One region of the Streptomyces sp. SYSU D01066-1 genome, then DNA from elsewhere that is predicted to be linked to it. Evidence: riboswitches for the same ligand, from Rfam matches in the RefSeq annotation. Region 1 holds a riboswitch; the other holds the start of a gene.
What was found. Region 1 has a riboswitch for glycine ahead of gcvT (glycine cleavage system aminomethyltransferase GcvT). Riboswitches for the same ligand answer to the same signal wherever they lie in the genome.

Region 1 (3,398 bases):
GGCGGTGCGGGGCGTCGGCGGTGCGGGCGGGCTGTTTGTCCAGTCCTCGGTACCGCCGTGCCCCGGGCCACCGGCCCGGCCCGGGGCAGCGGGGGGTGCGGGCTGCTCGTTCGGCCCGGGACGCGGCGGGTGCCCGCCGGCCGGGGCCGTGCCCGTGCCCGTGGCCTCGGCCTTCAGTGCCCGCGCGTCGCGGGACGGCTCCGGCGGGGCCGTGACCGGCGTGCCTCAGCCGGCCGCGAAGGCGGTGTACTCGTCGGCGGAGAGCAGGTCGGCCGGCTCGTCGGTGACCCGCACCTTGAACAGCCAGCCGCCCTCGAAGGGCGCCGAGTTCACCAGCGACGGGTCGTCGACGACGTTCTCGTTGACCTCGGTGACCTCGCCGGAGACGGGGGAGTACAGGTCGGAGACCGACTTGGTCGACTCCAGCTCGCCGCAGGTCTCGCCCGCGGTCACGGTGGCACCGGTCTCGGGGAGCTGGACGAAGACGACGTCACCGAGGGCGCCTGCCGCGTGCTCCGTGATGCCGACCGTCGCGACGCCGTCCTCGGTGGCCGACAGCCACTCGTGCTCCTTGCTGTAGCGCAGCTGCTGGGGGTTGTTGCTCATGGTCTGAATTCTCCCGTGAGAGGTGGTGTGACGGTGAACGGAGGGGGTGACGGAAGGCGGGCGCGCTCGCTTGTCGTGCCGCTCGCCCGCTTCTGGCGCGGTCGCTTACTTCCGGCGCCTGTAGAACGGCAGCGCCACGACCTGGTACGGCTCGTGGCCGCCGCGGATGTCGACGCCGACCCCGGGCGTGCCCGGCGCCGCGTACGCCGCGTCGACGTACGCCATCGCGATCGGCTTGCCCAGCGTGGGGGAGGGGGCGCCGGAGGTGACCTCGCCGACCACCCGGCCGCCGGCGACCACCGGGTACCCGGCGCGCGGCACCCGGCGGCCCTCGGCGACCAGGCCGACCAGGACGCGCGGGGGCTCGTCCTGGGCCCGGGACGCCGCCTCGGCCAGCGCCGCGCGGCCCACGAAGTCGCCCTCCTTGTCGAACTTCACCACCCGGCCGAGCCCGGCGTCGAAGGGCGTCAGCGCGGTGGTCAGCTCGTGCCCGTACAGCGGCATGCCCGCCTCCAGGCGGAGCGTGTCCCGGCAGGACAGGCCGCACGGCACCGGACCGGCCGGCGCGCCCGCCTCGGTCAGCGCCCGCCACACCTTCTCCGCGCCGTCCGGGGCGACGAACAGCTCGAAGCCGTCCTCGCCGGTGTAGCCGGTGCGCGCGATCAGCGCGGGCACGCCGGCGACGGTCCCGGGCAGCCCGGCGTAGTACTTCAGCCCGTCCAGGTCGGCGTCGGTCAGCGCGGCGAGGACGCCCGCCGACCGCGGTCCCTGTACGGCGAGCAGCGCGTAGGCGTCGCGGTCGTCGCGCACCTCGGCGTCGAAGCCGGCCGCCCGCTCGGTGAGCGCGTCCAGCACCACCTGGGCGTTGGCGGCGTTGGCGACGACCAGGTACGTGTCGCCGGCCGTCCGGTAGACGATCAGGTCGTCCAGGATGCCGCCGTCCGCCCGGCAGATCATGGTGTAGCGGGCGCGGCCCGGCCGCACGGTGGAGATGCCGCCGACCAGCGCGAAGTCCAGCAGCGCGGCGGCCTGGGGGCCGGTGACCGTGATCTCGCCCATGTGCGAGAGGTCGAACAGCCCGGCCCGGGTGCGTACGGCGGTGTGCTCGTCGCGTTCGGAGCCGTAGCGCAGCGGCATCTCCCAGCCGGCGAAGTCGGTCATGGTCGCGCCGAGCGCGCGGTGTACCGCGTCCAGCGCGGTACGGCGGAGTGGGGTACTGCTCATCGGTCGTCTCCCAGGACAGGACGGCACGGGCGAGGAAGGCCCTCCCCATCTGTCATCGGTACCTGAGAGGTTCGCCGTGACCGCGCGTACGCCCGGACGTACCGGTCGTGGTCAGGACTTGCACCGTGGGTGGGGCCGCCGGGGCGGCCCGCTTTTCAGATGTGCCTCGCCCGCGCGGTGACGGGGCCTGAGAGATTCAAGGGAGGAACTTGCTCCTTCGGCGCCCCGGCGACGGCCGGGGACTCTCCCGCGCGGATTCAAACGGCCGGTATGCAGTTGGCGCGGCCACAGTAGCACCGCCCCCCGGCTCCGCCTTTGTGACCGGCTTGTGGCGTGGAGCGCACGAAATCGCGAGACCACGGGATTACCTTCTCTTTACACTCGACGGGGATGGGAACTCGTGAACCGCCCCAGGGGAGGACGATCACGGTGAACAGGACCACGGCATACGCCACGACCTCGGGACTCGCGCTGCCCGAGCAGCACACGGCCCCGGCCCGGGGGGCGTGCGCTGCAGGGCCCGCACCCGTCGTCCGCGATCTGCGGGACCGGGCCGGCCGCAGCCCGCACGCCCTGCTCTTCGGCCCGAAGGACCTCGTCGCGGTCACCGGACTGCCCGGCAGCGGCAAGTCCACGCTGATGGAGCGGACCGTGCGCGGGATCCGCGTCGACTCGCAGGACACCCGCGACCGCTGGGACCGGCGCATGCCGCGTTTCCTGCCGTACGCGGTCTACCGCCCCCTCGTGCGGATCGCCCACTACGCCGGGCTGCGCCGCGCCCTGCGCTCCGGCGAGGGAGTCGTCGTGCACGACTGCGGCACCCAGACCTGGGTGCGCCGCTGGCTGGCCCGCGAGGCCCGGCGGCGCGGCGGCACCCTGCACCTGCTGCTGCTCGACGTCGACGCCGAGCAGGCGCTGCGGGGCCAGCGCGAGCGCGGCCGGGGCGTGTCCCGGTACGCCTTCCTGCGCCACCGCGCGGCCACCCACCGGCTGCTGCGCGCGGCCCAGCGGGGCGAGCTGCCGCCCGGCTGCGGCGCCGCCGTCCTGCTCGACCGCGCGGCGGCCGACACCCTGCGCCGGATCGGCTTCACCGGCTGACCGGTAGCCTTCTCAGCCACACCAGCGGTTCCCCACAGGCGGTAGGCAAGCAGATGGACTTCCCGGCGCAGGCGCACCCTCACCCGCACGGCGGATGGCCCGGCAACGAACTGGAGGAGGTGCTCTCCGCCGCCCTCGGCGTGCCGGGCGCCGGCGGCCGGATAGTCGAGGTCCTCGGCCGCAGCTTCGTCTGGGTCCCGCTGCCCAACGGCGGCGGCCCGCACAGCGGCCCCCTGGACCTGCCCACGCTGGAGATCCAGGGCCAGGCGTACGTCCCGGTGTTCAGCTCCGAGGAGCAGTTCCGCCAGGTCGTCGGCGCGCACATGGCGTACACCGTCGCCCCCGCCGTGGAGTTCGCCCGCGGACTGCCCCCGCAGGTCGGCATCGCCGTCAACCCGGACGGGGTCGTCGGCATCCCGCTGCCGCCGCCCGCCGTGGCCGAGCTGTGCCGCGCCGGACGCGGCCCGCTG
Region 2 (3,398 bases), on a different contig from region 1:
CACCGGTGGGGTGCGGCTGCTCGGCGTGGGGGTCACCGGGCTGGCCGACTACACGCAGGAGGACCTGTTCGCGCAGGCGGCCGGGGAGCGGGCGGGGGCGGACGAGCCTCCTCAGCCGTCGGCGCCGGCCGAGGAGACCGACCGGCGCGGGGCCGACGAGCCGGAGATCCCGCCCGCCGAGCGCCGCTGGCCGTCGGGGCACGACGTACGGCACGCCGTGTACGGGCACGGGTGGGTGCAGGGCAGCGGACTGGGCCGGGTCACGGTGCGGTTCGAGACGCCGCTGTCGGCCCGGCCGGGGCGGGTGCGGACCTTCCGGACCGACGACCCGGAGCTGGAGCCGGCGGATCCACTGCCGCTGGTGGGGCGAAGACCCGGTGACACCGCCGGGACGGTGCGGCCCGCGGGCGGCAGGGCGGGGTGAGCGTCGGTACGGAGGTGCGACGGGGTGACGCGGCGGGGGACGGGTCGCACGTGGCGCGGGGGACGGCACGTGGCGGGAGCGGGCCGCGCGGCGGGTATCTGGGGCGGCCTGGCGGGTGTCCGGGGCGGCGGCCTGCCGGCCGCTGGGGTGTTCCGGGGTGACCTGTCCGGCCGGGCGGTGCCGGGGGCAGCTGTCCGGCCGGGGCGGTGCCGGGGGCGGCGGGAGGGGCGTCGTGGTTGTCGCGCGTGCGTGGTTCCGGTGCGGTGGTGACTGGGGGCCCGGGACACGGTGCCGGTGCCGGGCCGGGTCCGGTGGGTGTCCGCGGCGGCCGTCGGCCGGGGAGGTGTCCGGGGGCGGCGGGGTGGCCGTCGGGTGCCGTCGGTGCTCGTGGGCGTGGGACGGGACGCCCCCGGCCGGCGCGGCACCCACGCGTACGCCTCAGGTCATCTCCTCCTGGCCCGCCAGCTCGCCGAAGTCGTGGCCGGGCGACGGGGGCGGGGCGGTGATGTCGAGGCCGTAGTGGTGGTAGAGCTGCAGTTCCTGTTCCGGGGAGAGGTGGCGGCCGACGCCGAAGTCGGGGGCCTCCTTGATCAGCGCGCGGTCGAAGGGCACCCGGAGGGTGCCGTCGACCAGTTCGCTGGGTTCCAGGGGGACGAAGGCGTCCCGGCCGAACAGGCCGGTGCGGACGGCCGCCCATTCGGGTACGCCGGTGGCGTCATCGAGGTAGACCTCGTCGACGGTGCCGATCCTCGTGCCGTTGCGGTCGAACGCCTTGCGGCCGATCAGGTCACGCGGGTCGATGTCGGTGCGCACGGGCCCTCCAGGTGGTCGCCAACCATCCGGTACATCATCCGTAAGCACTACAAAAGAGCACATTCGCACGGGCGGCCACTCGAAAGACCGTGCGTGGGCCTCGCTGGTAGGCTGGCGAACGGCTGCTGACCCCGTGCGGGAGAGTCCTCCGGTTGCGCCGGGGGCGCCGAAGGAGCAAACCCTCCCCGGAATCTCTCAGGCCCACGTACCGCACGGACGAGGTCACTCTGGAAAGCAGGGCGGGTGTCGACGGCTTCCGCTCTCACCGACGGTGAAAGCCGGGACGGCCCGACAGGATCCCGGTGAAGCTCTCAGGTCGAGATGACAGAGGGGGAGGCCGTCGGGGCACCCGCGCCGTGGTGTCCCTCGCAGGTCGCGTCAGACCAGGAGGCCTCCACACGATGACAGCCCACCGTACTCCGCTCTTTGAGCTCGAACAGGGAACGCCGTTCGAGCGGCGTCACATCGGCCCCGACCACGAGGCCCGGGCCAAGATGCTCGCCCAGGTCGGGTACGGCTCGCTCGACGAGCTGACGGCCGCCGCCGTGCCGGACGTGATCAAGAGCACCGGAGCGCTGGACCTGCCCCGGGCGCGCACCGAGGCCGAGGTGCTCGCCGAACTGCGCTCGCTGGCCGACCGCAACCAGGTCCTCGACTCGATGATCGGGCTCGGGTACCACGGCACGTTCACGCCGCCCGTGATCCTGCGCAACGTCATGGAGAATCCGGCCTGGTACACCGCGTACACGCCGTACCAGCCGGAGATCTCGCAGGGGCGCCTGGAGGCGCTGCTCAACTTCCAGACGATGGTGGCCGAGCTGACCGGGCTGCCGACCTCCGGGGCCTCGCTGCTCGACGAGGGCACGGCCGCCGCCGAGGCGATGGCGCTGTCGCGGCGGATGGGGAAGAACAAGAAGGGGCTGTTCCTGGTCGACGCGGACGCGCTGCCGCAGACCGTCGCCGTGATCCGGACGCGGGCCGAACCGACCGGTGTCGAGGTCGTCGTCGCCGACCTCACCGACGGCATCCCGGCCGAGGTCGCGGAGCGGGAGATCAACGGCGTACTGATCCAGTACCCGGGCGCCTCCGGGGCCGTACGCGACATCAAGCCGGTGATCGACCGGGCGCACGAACTGGGCGCGCTGGTCACCGTCGCCGCCGACCTGCTCGCGCTGACGCTGCTGAAGTCGCCCGGTGAGCTGGGCGCCGACATCGCGGTGGGCATGACGCAGCGGTTCGGGGTGCCGATGGGCTTCGGCGGGCCGCACGCCGGCTACATGGCCGTACGGGAGAAGATGGCCCGCAGCCTGCCCGGACGACTGGTGGGCGTCTCCGTGGACGCCGACGGGAACCGGGCCTACCGGCTGGCCCTGCAGACCCGCGAGCAGCACATCCGCCGGGAGAAGGCCACCAGCAACATCTGCACTGCGCAGGTGCTGCTCGCCGTGATGGCCGGGATGTACGCCGTGTACCACGGTCCCGAGGGGCTGCGGGCCATCGCCCGGCGCACCCACCGCTACGCCGCCGTCCTCGCCGCGGGGCTCGCGGCGAGCGGTGTCGAGATCGTCCACGGCGACTACTTCGACACGGTCACGGCGCGGGTGCCCGGCCGGGCCGCCGAGATCGTCGCGGCGGCCCGGCGGAACGGCGTCAACCTGCGGCTCGTCGACGCCGACCACGTCTCGATGGCCTGCGACGAGACGACCACGCGGGCGCGGATCGGCGGGGTGTGGAACGCGTTCGGGGCCGAGGGGGACATCGAGGCGCTGGACGCGGCGACCGGGGACGCGCTGCCCGAGGGGCTGCTGCGCACCGACGAGTTCCTGGCCCACCCCGTCTTCCACCAGTACCGGTCCGAGACCGCGATGCTGCGCTACCTGCGCCGGCTGGCCGACCGGGACTACGCGCTGGACCGCGGCATGATCCCGCTGGGTTCCTGCACCATGAAGCTCAACGCGACCACCGAGATGGAGCCGGTGACCTGGCCCGAGTTCGGACAGCTGCACCCCTTCGCCCCCGCCGAGCAGGCGCAGGGCTACCTCACGCTCATCCGCGAGCTGGAGGAGCGGCTGGCCGAGGTCACCGGGTACGACAGGGTCTCGCTCCAGCCCAACGCCGGGTCGCAGGGCGAGCTGGCCGGCCTGCTCGCCGTACGCGGTTA

Region 2: it holds a riboswitch for glycine, as region 1 does, so the genes downstream of both, gcvP (aminomethyl-transferring glycine dehydrogenase) here and gcvT (glycine cleavage system aminomethyltransferase GcvT) in region 1, are expected to answer to the same signal.

What each region holds. Positions count from the first base shown of each region.
Region 1 covers NZ_JBUDHV010000006.1:229,061-232,458, reverse strand. Annotated here, with positions in the region: gene gcvH (glycine cleavage system protein GcvH) at 226-606, opposite strand; gene gcvT (glycine cleavage system aminomethyltransferase GcvT) at 712-1,830, opposite strand; glycine riboswitch at 1,870-1,995, opposite strand; glycine riboswitch at 1,996-2,090, opposite strand; gene ACY1JF_RS08960 (AAA family ATPase) at 2,260-2,928, shown strand; gene ACY1JF_RS08955 (enhanced serine sensitivity protein SseB) at 2,982-3,398, shown strand, end outside.
Region 2 covers NZ_JBUDHV010000048.1:45,768-49,165, reverse strand. Annotated here, with positions in the region: gene ACY1JF_RS29610 (DNA polymerase IV) at 1-424, shown strand, start outside; gene ACY1JF_RS29605 (PRC-barrel domain-containing protein) at 863-1,237, opposite strand; glycine riboswitch at 1,364-1,458, shown strand; gene gcvP (aminomethyl-transferring glycine dehydrogenase) at 1,639-3,398, shown strand, end outside.